DNA from 3 places in the Dyella sp. CR10 genome. Region 2 is predicted to be linked to each of the others. Evidence: predicted binding sites of a transcription regulator. Region 2 holds the regulator's gene; each other region holds the start of a gene.
What was found. Region 2 encodes FliA, which starts transcription of late flagellar genes. Its sites were predicted from a motif close to TAAAGTTTNNCNNNCNNNGGCCGATAA; they were not measured.

Region 1 (3,270 bases), 2.3 Mb from region 2:
GTGGCTGCGAGAACGGAAAACGCGACGGCCTGAGCAGCTCCGGCTCAGGTGTCGTCGATGGCGTCCCGGTGCAGCCAGGCGCAGAACGTTTCGACCTTGCGCAGGCCGCGCTTGTCCAGCGGGACATCGAGCCAATAACCGTAAGGGCCGACCACTTCGACCGGCGACAGGGGCCGCAGGACGCCGTCGCGAAGTTCTCGTTCAATCATGGTGCGATCCACCACAGCAATGCCGCCGCCGGCGCAGGCGGCATGGATCACTTGGTCCAGTGTGCTGAATTCCAGGTTGCCTGCATCCGGCAGTTCGATGCCCACCGCCTGTTGCCAGGCTTCCCAGAGCGAAAGGCGCCGGCCCTCATGCAGGATGTGCAGCCGCGCCGAAGCCTCCAGCTCGCCGCCATGCCACAGCGCAGGCGCCGCCACGGCAAGGTGGCGCTCCATGCCCAGCAGGTGGCTGTCACCGTGCGCGGCCGGACCGCGGCCGAAGCGGATACGGCAGTCGAAGTCCATTGGCGGCTGGTCCGCCGCGGGATTGATCACGCTCAACAGCAGCGTCGGGTGCTGGCGGCAGAATACGTGCAGGCGCGGCGAGAGCCAGCGGGTCGCCCAGGTGGGCGGCGCGAGGATGCGCAGGCGGCCATGCAGGCCCGGTATGCGCAGCACGTGCACGGCCTGCTCGATGTGGGCGAATGCCCTGTTGAGTTCGCCCGACAGTGAGCGGCCTGCGTCGGTGAGCGATAAACCCTGTGGCGTGCGCACGAACAGGATCACGCCAAGGAAATCTTCGAGCTGGCGAATCTGACGGCTGACTGCGCTCTGGGTCAGGTGCAGCGATTCGGCGGCGCGATTGAAGCTGGGATGGCGCGATACTTCCTCGAAGATCTTGAGCGCATGAAGCGAGGGCAGCGAACGCATGGCATCCCATCCGGTAGAAACTTCGGTTGCGGACATGATGGCTGACGCCCTGGCGCAGGTAGATGCGCCGCGGTGGCGATATCGGATGGTTCGTACGCCGCCGGGCTGGAATCTTGTCAACGGGAATGTGGCAAGGCAGGCCTGGCCGTCTCGCCGGACCACCGACGATGCTTGTCTGCGCCAAGTACTGTGTTCAAGTTTCCCGAGATGCCGCCGTTAAAGGGGCGGTATTGCAACCGTCCATCGAACGCGGCCGGCATGGCAGGTGCCGGAGCGAGGCACTCATGCAGCTCGATATCCCCACCCTGATCTTCGTCAGTTTCCTGGCCGCTGTCAGCGCATCCATCGGCTTCACGTCGCTGATGCTGGTGCTGCGCGGGCAGCCGGCGCTGCGTATCTGGGTCGGCAGCCTGTGGGTGTCGACGGCGGGCATCACGCTGATTTCGTTGCGCGGACAGATCCCGGACTTCATTTCCATCGTCGTCGCCAACACGGCGATCGCGCTCGCCGGCAGCCTGATGGTGCAGGGGCTTTCGCTGCACCTTGGGCGGCGCTTCCGTTGGGGTGCGGCGTTGGCGATCGTCCTGGTATACGGCGCGGGCATCGCCTGGTTCGCCTACGCGGTACCCGATCTGCGCACGCGCATCGTCCTGGCCAGCGTGCAGGCGGTGATCTGGGACGTATGGTGCTTCACCCTCCTGCTGCGTTTCGCCCCGCGCGAGATCCGGCTGAGCAGCCGCATCTTCGCCCTGGTGATGGCGGTCGACGCCGTGCTGTTCCTGATCCGGCCGTTCGTGCCTTTGAGCCCCGGAGCGGGCGGCGACCTGTTCCGCGGGGGCGCGCCGGTCGCGATGACCTATGTCGCAGGCATCGTGATCAGCCTGGCTGCGTACTTTGCGCTGTTGTTGATGATCACCGAGCGCCTGATGGTGGACCTGCGCCGCATGGCCTCCACCGACGCACTGACCGGCCTGCTCAATCGCGGCGCGATGCTGCTGGAAGGGCGCCGTGCCTTGGCGGCCAGCATGCTGCAGCGGCGGCCTTTCGCCGTGCTGGCCCTGGATCTGGATCGCTTCAAGCAAATCAACGATCGCTGGGGGCACGAAGGCGGCGACGCCGTGCTGGTGCATGCGGCGAAGGTCTTGCGCGAAGTGGTGCAATGGCCCGGGCACGCGGTCGGCCGCTACGGCGGCGAGGAATTCCTGCTCACCCTGCCGGGCGCGGGATGGCACGACGCCGGCGAGCTGGCTGAGCGGCTGCGCGCGGGGCTGGCCGATTCATCGGTGCTGCTGAACGGGCATCGCCTGCGCGTCACCGCCAGCATCGGCGTGGCGGTCGGCGAGGAGGCACCGGCTTTCGAGCCCCTGGTGGCCTCGGCGGACCGGGCCCTTTACCGCGCGAAATCCGCCGGGCGCAACTGCGTGCGCCATGCGGATACGGCATCGCCCTGAGCAGGGAGCCGCCGGTTATCCGGCGACTCCCTGCCACCCAGGTCAGAACGCCACGTTCACCGTCAGCCGCGCCGACTGGTCGCGTGCGTCGCTGGCGAACTGGCCGTGATAGCCGAAGTCCACCGTGACCACGTGGCTGAGCGGGAAGCGCACGCCGAGGTCGACCACGCCGGCGTTGTCCGCCACCGGCACGCCGTACACATTGAAGTCGTCCGTACCGGCCACGAAGCGCTGCCGGCGCTCCGGCACGCGATCGCCCCAGGCGTGCTGGTAACCCACGCCGGCATACGCATGCAGCCCGCCCGCGCCAAGGTCCAGCGTGCCGCGCACGCCGGCGATCGCCGCGGACAGATTGGACGAACTCTTGTCCACGGCGAGCGCCGCGGGCGTGCCGTGTTCGGTGAACGCATCCGTACGCACGTGCACCTGGCTGAGATTGAGGTAGGGCTCGACCGTGCCCTGGCCGAACGGGATGACGTAGCCGCCTTCGACATAGGCTTGCGCGGTGTTGGCGTCGTAGCTGGCCTGGGCCGTGCCGGAGAACGGGCCGTAGGCGATGCGGCGCGTCGTGTCGATCTTCTGCCAGGCATAGGCCGCGCCACCGCGCAGGCGGATGCTGCCCAGGTTCCAGCTGGCATACAGGCCGGCGTAGTTGGCCTTGGCATGCGCGGAGGAGCCGACCTCGCGCACGTTGAGGCTGTTCTGGCCGTGGCCGACCACGCCGCCCACGCGTAGCTCGTCGAAGCCCATGTCCGCGCCGACCAGCAGGCCGCTGCCATTGGCCTTCATGTCGTGCGCATTGCCGTCGCTGTCGTGGTCGCCCCAGTGGCCCCACAGCGAACTCCATACCATGGTGCCGTTGGCGGTGGCGCCTTCGGCGTTCTGGCCGCCGTAGCTGGCGCCAA
Region 2 (3,270 bases):
GTTGCGCGCGTTCCTGCCGCAAGGCCCGCAGGCCTGCATCCTCACCAAGCTGGACGAGGCGCCCAGCCTTGGCGGCGCGCTATCCGCGCTGATCCGCCATCGCCTCCCGCTGGACTACACCACCGACGGCCAGCGTGTGCCCGAGGACATCACCGCCGCGGACGCGCGCGTGCTGGTATGCCGGGCCGCGCAGGTGCTCAAGAGTGGCGGCGCGGTGGACGAGAGCTATATGGCCGAACGCTTCGGCCTCGCCGTGGCGAATGCATGATGAGTACTTTGGCGATGAATCAGGCATGGGGCCTGACGAACCTGTTCGCCGCGCTCAACCCGGGCGCGGGCGACGCTGAATCCGCGCCCGGCGCGGCGAAGGACCAGACGCGCGAACCTGCTCCGCGACGCTGCCGCGCGATCGCGGTGGCCGGCGGCAAGGGCGGCGTGGGCAAGTCCACCGTGGCGGTGAATCTGGGCATGTCGCTGGCGATGGCCGGGCGCGACGTGGCCTTGCTCGATGCCGACATGGGGCTGGCCAACCTGGACGTGCTGCTCGGCCTGCAGCCCGCGCGGCACATCGGTCACCTGCTCGACGGCAGCTGCACGTTGAGCGAACTGATGCTGCCGGCACCGCACGGGCTCAAGGTGATTCCCGCCGGTTCCGGCGCACGCCGCCTGGCGCAGCTGGACACCCGCGAGTACGCCGCGGTGATTCGCGCTTTCGACGAGCTGCCCGATCCGCCGGAGTTCCTGGTGGTCGATACCGCCGCGGGCGTGTCCGACAACGTGGTGATGTTCGCCGCGGCCGCCGACGATGTAGTGCTGGTGGTCTGCGACGAGCCGGCTTCGCTCACCGACGCCTATGCGTTGACCAAGGTGCTCAGCCGCGACTTCCGCGTACGGCGCTTCCACGTGGTGGCCAACATGGTGCGCCATGCCGGCGAGGCCCGGCAGCTCTACGAGAAGCTGGCGCGCGTGTGCGATCGCTTCCTGGATGTGGCGCTCGATTTTCTCGGCTCGGTGCCCTACGACGAGCACCTGCGCCAGGCCATCCGCCGCCAGGGCGCGGTGGTGGATCTGTGGCCGGCCAGCCGCGCCGCGCGGGGATTCAAGCAAATGGCCGGTGCGGTCGATACATGGGGGGAACCCCAGCGGACAAGTCGTGACCGTATCGCCTTCTTCGGCGGGCGGGCCGCATCGGCATCGACGGGGTGGTGAGATGAGCGTGGCTTCCGAATACCTGCAACTGCAACGCGAGAGCACAGAAGAGATGGTGCGCCGGCACGCTCCGCTGGTGCGGCGCATCGCCTATCACCTGATGGGCCGCCTCCCGCCGAGCGTGGACGTCGATGACCTGGTGCAGGCCGGGATGATCGGCCTGCTGGAAGCGGCGCGCAATTACGCCACCGACCGTATGGCCAGTTTCGAGACCTATGCGGGGATCCGTATCCGCGGGGCGATGCTGGACGAGTTGCGCAAGACCGATTGGACGCCGCGCTCGGTGCATCGCAAGTTGCGCGAGGTCACCGAGGTGGTGCGCCAGATCGAAAACGAAACGGGCGCCGATGCCGCCGATGCCGAGGTGATCCGGCGCCTGGGCATCAGCGCGCAGGAGTACCACCAGATCCTGGCCGACGCCGCGAGCGCGCGCCTGCTCAGTCTGTCCGCGCCGGAGGACGACGAAGAGGGCGCCGCGCTGGACGTGGCCGACCAGGAAGGACTGGGCCCGCAGGACCGCTTCGAGCAGGAAGGCATGCGCGAAGCCCTGGTCGAGGCGATCGGCGGCCTGCCGGAACGCGAGCAGCTGGTGATGTCGCTGTATTACGAGCAGGAACTGAACTTGAAGGAGATCGGCGCAGTGCTCGGCGTGACCGAGTCGCGCGTGTGCCAGATCCACGGACAGGCGCTGATCCGCTTGCGGGCGCGCATGACCGGGTGGCGCGAAGGCGAGGGCGCCAAGGGGGCGGGAGGCCGGCGCGGCAGCGCGAAGCCAGCCGCCGCCGCGTCGCGCTGAGCATCCCGCTTCCGGTTCTTCCACCCACACAAACCCCACAAGGACCCCTGGAGCCAACGTTGGACAAGAACATGAAAATCCTCGTGGTGGATGACTTCTCCACCATGCGGCGCATCGTCCGCAACCTGCTGGTGGAGCTGGGCTTCACCAATGCGCTGATCCAGGAGGCCGACGACGGCGTGAACGCCATGGCGATGCTCAAGCAGCAATCGTTCGACATGGTCGTGACCGACTGGAACATGCCCAACATGACCGGCATCGACCTGCTGCGCGCGATCCGTGCCGAGGCCGCGCTCAAGGCGTTGCCGGTGCTGATGGTCACCGCCGAAAACAATCGCGACCAGATCATCGCCGCCGCCCAGGCCGGCGTGAACGGTTACATCGTCAAGCCTTTCACCGCGGCCACGCTGAAGGAAAAGCTGGACAAGATCTTCGAGCGGCTTGCCGCGCAAGGAGCAGGCGCATGAGCGCTGTGATGGTCACCCCGATGAGCGCGGCGCTGCCGCAGGAAGTGCAGGAACTGCTGGCCAGCCCCGACGGCGCCACCTTCGAAATGGCGCTGGACGCGATGGTGCGCCAGCGCGAGCAGCACCTGTTCCGCGCGCTGGGCCTGCTGGCCCGCGACCTGCACGAAGCCGTGCGCCGCCTCGGCGGCGAGCTGGCGCAGGAAGGCGTGCCCGACAGCGTGGCCGATGCGCGCCAGAACCTGCACGACGTGCTGGAGATGAGCGCCAAGGCCGCGCATCGCAGCATCGATTTCGCCGAGCGCATGCGGCCGAAGGCCACCGCGCTGGAAGCCGACGCCAGTGCCTTGCTCGGCGCCGATGCCGGTGCGCCGCCAGTGTCCGCGTTCGCCGTGCAGGCGCGCGACTTCGCCGCGCAGTGCCGTGAGGGTCTGTCGGACATGGTGATGGCGCAGTCCTGGCAGGATCTGTCCGGCCAGCGCATCAAGAAGGTCGCCACCTTCATCGGCAGCGTGGAGTCGTCGTTGCTGGAGCTGGTGCGTCTGACCGGCGCACTGGCCGGCGGCGAGGCACCGGTGGCCGCGGCCAAGGTGTCCAGCCAGGACGAGGCCGATCGCCTGCTCAGCGAATTCGGTTTCTGAGCGCGGGGGCCTGATGGATCCCTCCCTGGACAGCGAGCTGCGCGACGATTTCCTGGTCGAGGCCGGGGAACTGGTGCAGCGCCTGGGCGAACAGCTCGTGGCGCTGGAGGCCGCGCCGCGCGATGCCGACCTGCTCAATGCCGTGTTCCGCGCCTTCCAT
Region 3 (3,270 bases), 480 kb from region 2:
TTCGGGCATGCGCGATGTCGACACGCTGCACCGCATCGACCCGGCCATCGTGCGCAAGCAGGTCGAAGCCGCCGGCTTCGTGTTCGACGGCGAGAGCGATCTGCTGCGCAACCCGGCCGATCCGCACAACATCAAGGTCTTCGACAAGTCGATCCGCGGTCGCACCGATCAGTTCGTGTACCGCTTCCGCAAGCCGGGCTGAGCCTTGGCAGAGGAAACCGGCCAGCATGCGTCGGAAGGGGGTATGCCTTCCGACGATCCGCGTCCGGCCAAGCCGATCGAGCCGGACGCGCTCGATTGCTGCGGCGAGGGTTGCGTACCCTGCGTTTACGATCTCTATGAGGAAGCGCTGGAGCGCTACAAGGCGGAGCTCGCCGCCTGGCTGAAGCGCCATCCGGACGCAAAGCCCTAGCGCGTCGCGGCGCCGAACTGGTGCTGCAGATCCTGCTGGCAGCGCGCTACCTGCGCCGGCGCGAAACGATCCGGCCAGGCCTGGCTGAGATCGGGGCAGGTATCGATCACGCGGTGGTCGCTCAGCAATTGCGCCATCGACAGATAGTGCGCCACGTGCAGCGTGCGGCCCAGCGGCGTGGGGGTGTCCGGCGTCTCCTCCTGCGCGTGCTCCAGCAGAGCCTGGATGACCGTGTCGGGCAGTTCCCAGTGCCGCGCCGCACGCAGCGTCAGTTGCGCGCTCAGCCGCGCGCAGCTTTCCAGGAAGGCAGGGCTGAGGGTTTCCGGTGTATCGACGTCTTCCATGCTCAGCAAGTGGATCACCGCGCCGGTGCCGGTGTTGCTGACCACGCCGGCGAGATAGGCGGCGAACGCATCGCAGCCGGCGAACTTGCCCAGAAAAGCGCTGGCCTGCGCGCAGCGCTCGGCGTGATCCCACAGCCGCTGGCCCGCGACCAGTCCATGCGCGCCGGCACTGGCCTGCAGGATCGGCTTCATCATGTGCTGGGTCACCACGCGGCGCAGGCCGTCCTGGCCGAGCAGCACCACGGCGTGCTGCAGGCTCTGGATCGAATGCAAGGTGCGGTAATAGATGCTGCGACTGACCCGCATCACCTCGCCGACCAGCATGGGGTCGCGGCCGACCAGCCGCGCCAGTTCCGCACCGGCGACGTCGTCGTTCTTCAGCGCGTGCAGCAGCTGCGGCAACACCGCGGGCAGGCGTGGCAGGCTGCGCACGTCGAAGCGCTCGGCGACGATCTGCAAGCGTCGCAGCAGCGCCGCTTCGCCGGCATTGGCGCCGGGGCGCCCGTCCGGCAAGCCGAGCATGAAGCGCTGGAAGCGGCCGGCCAGTGCATCGAGGTCCGCATGCGGCATGGCTGCGATGGGTGATGGCGCCGCGATGGCGCGAGCGGAAGGCGTGCGCGACGGCGGAGGCCAGTCCGACAGCGTGCGCGTTGCCGGATGCGCGACGGCAGCGGGCCGGGCGGCGAAGAAGCGCCTTAGCCATTGCATCGTGTGGTTCCCCCGATAACCGCAATACGGTCTCCCGTGGGGGTTATCGGCAGCCCGGGCGAAATCTGTAAGGCCGATTTTCTGTACTGCCGAGCGCGGCACAGTTTCTGTACCGATGGGGCTGGGAATGGCCGCAAGCGTCCCCAGATGAAAGGCTTCGTTCGTGAAGGAAGCCCCATGATTCCGTTTTCCGTCCTAGATCTGGCACCGGTCACCCAAGGTCATACGCCGGCCCAGGCTTTCGCCAACAGCCTCGATCTGGCCCGCCTGGCCGAGCGTCTGGGATATCAGCGCTACTGGTTGGCCGAACACCACAACATGCCTGGCATCGCCAGCGCGGCGACCTCGGTGCTGATCGGCCACATCGCGGGCGGCACGTCGACGATCCGCGTGGGCGCCGGCGGGATCATGCTGCCCAACCACGCGCCGCTGCAGGTGGCCGAGCAGTTCGGCACGCTGGCTTCGCTGTATCCCGGCCGCATCGACCTGGGGCTGGGTCGCGCGCCCGGTACCGATCAGCCGACCGCGCGAGCGCTGCGCCGCTATTACGAAAGCGCCGAGGCCTTCCCCGAGGACGTGCAGGAGCTGCTGATGTACTTCGAGCCGGCACAACCTGGCCAGCCCGTGCGCGCGGTGCCCGGCGCGGGCATCGACGTGCCGGTGTGGATTCTCGGTTCGAGCCTGTTCGGCGCGCGCCTGGCCGCGGCGCTGGGTTTGCCGTACGCGTTCGCTTCGCATTTCGCGCCGGATGCGATGGACGAGGCGCTGGCGCTGTACCGGCGCGACTTCCGTCCGTCGGCGCGGCTGGCGCATCCGCACGCGATGTTGGGCATCAATGTGGTGGCGGCCGAAAGCGATGCGGAAGCGCGGCGGTTGTTCACGACGCAGCAGCAGAGTTTCATCAATCTGCGTCGTGGGATGCCGGGGCTGATTCCGCCGCCGATCGACGATATCGAGAGTTACTGGACGCCGACGGAGAAGTTTGGCGTGGAGCGTGCGTTGGCGTGCTCGGTGGTTGGCGATGCGCGCATGGTGCGCGAGGGGTTGCTGGCGTTCATCGGGCGCCATCGGCCGGATGAGCTGATGATTACGGCGAATGTGTTCGACCATGCGCTGCGGCGGCGGTCGTATGAGATGGTGGCCGAGGTGCGGGAGGCGTTGGCGGAAGCATGATCCGGCGGTCGCGTAGGTTGGGGTAAGCCGAAGGCGAACCCCACCACGGCAGATATCTTGAGGGCGGCGAACATTGAGGTTCGCCTTCGGCTCACTCCAACTTACGGCCGATCGACTCTTTCCTGCAGCGCCATCGCCGCGGCCGGATTGCGATGCTTGGCTGCGCTGATGAAGTAGATGAAGGCGTCGCGGGGCGTCTGTTTCGGCAGCGGGTCGGCTGCATGCGGCAGTTCCGGAAGATCCTCGCCCTGCGCCAGGCGTCGTGCGCGTTCGGCCCAGGTATCCAGCGCGTCATTCGTATAGCCGGTGGCGATCTCGTCCGCGCTGCGCATCAGGCGTGCGTAGCTGAAATCGCCGGTGAGATCGGCGAGGTTCGGATAGTCGGGCGAGTCGGTGTACACCGTGGGGATGCGATGTGCGCGCGCCAGCGTCACGTAGGCGTCGCTGACGAAGCTGCGGTGACGCACTTCCAGCACGTGCCGCAGCGGGGCGCCGTTCAATTCGCGTGGCAGCAGGTCGAGAAACGCGGCCAGGTCGTCGGCATCGAACGGTCGCGACGGCGGCAGCTGCCACAGGAGCGGGCCGAGGCGATCGCCCATCTCCGCCAGGCCGCCGTGCACGAAACCGTCGATG

Region 1: the regulator FliA is predicted to act here: its motif matches at 1,108-1,134, upstream of ACNR9O_RS16000 (GGDEF domain-containing protein).
Region 3: the regulator FliA is predicted to act here: its motif matches at 1,508-1,534, upstream of ACNR9O_RS05095 (HDOD domain-containing protein).

What each region holds. Positions count from the first base shown of each region.
Region 1 covers NZ_CP185986.1:3,546,383-3,549,652, reverse strand. Annotated here, with positions in the region: gene ACNR9O_RS16010 (MFS transporter) at 1-33, shown strand, start outside; gene ACNR9O_RS16005 (LysR family transcriptional regulator) at 45-914, opposite strand; gene ACNR9O_RS16000 (GGDEF domain-containing protein) at 1,199-2,365, shown strand; partial or broken gene ACNR9O_RS15995 (autotransporter-associated beta strand repeat-containing protein) at 2,408-3,270, opposite strand, start outside.
Region 2 covers NZ_CP185986.1:615,301-618,570, forward strand. Annotated here, with positions in the region: gene flhF (flagellar biosynthesis protein FlhF) at 1-268, shown strand, start outside; gene ACNR9O_RS02715 (MinD/ParA family protein) at 265-1,209, shown strand; gene ACNR9O_RS02720 (RNA polymerase sigma factor FliA) at 1,211-2,005, shown strand; gene cheY (chemotaxis response regulator CheY) at 2,065-2,472, shown strand; gene ACNR9O_RS02730 (protein phosphatase CheZ) at 2,469-3,110, shown strand; gene ACNR9O_RS02735 (chemotaxis protein CheA) at 3,124-3,270, shown strand, end outside.
Region 3 covers NZ_CP185986.1:1,090,982-1,094,251, forward strand. Annotated here, with positions in the region: gene ACNR9O_RS05085 (class I SAM-dependent methyltransferase) at 1-202, shown strand, start outside; gene ACNR9O_RS05090 (oxidoreductase-like domain-containing protein) at 245-412, shown strand; gene ACNR9O_RS05095 (HDOD domain-containing protein) at 409-1,464, opposite strand; gene ACNR9O_RS05100 (LLM class flavin-dependent oxidoreductase) at 1,642-2,637, shown strand; gene ACNR9O_RS05105 (DUF72 domain-containing protein) at 2,739-3,270, opposite strand, start outside.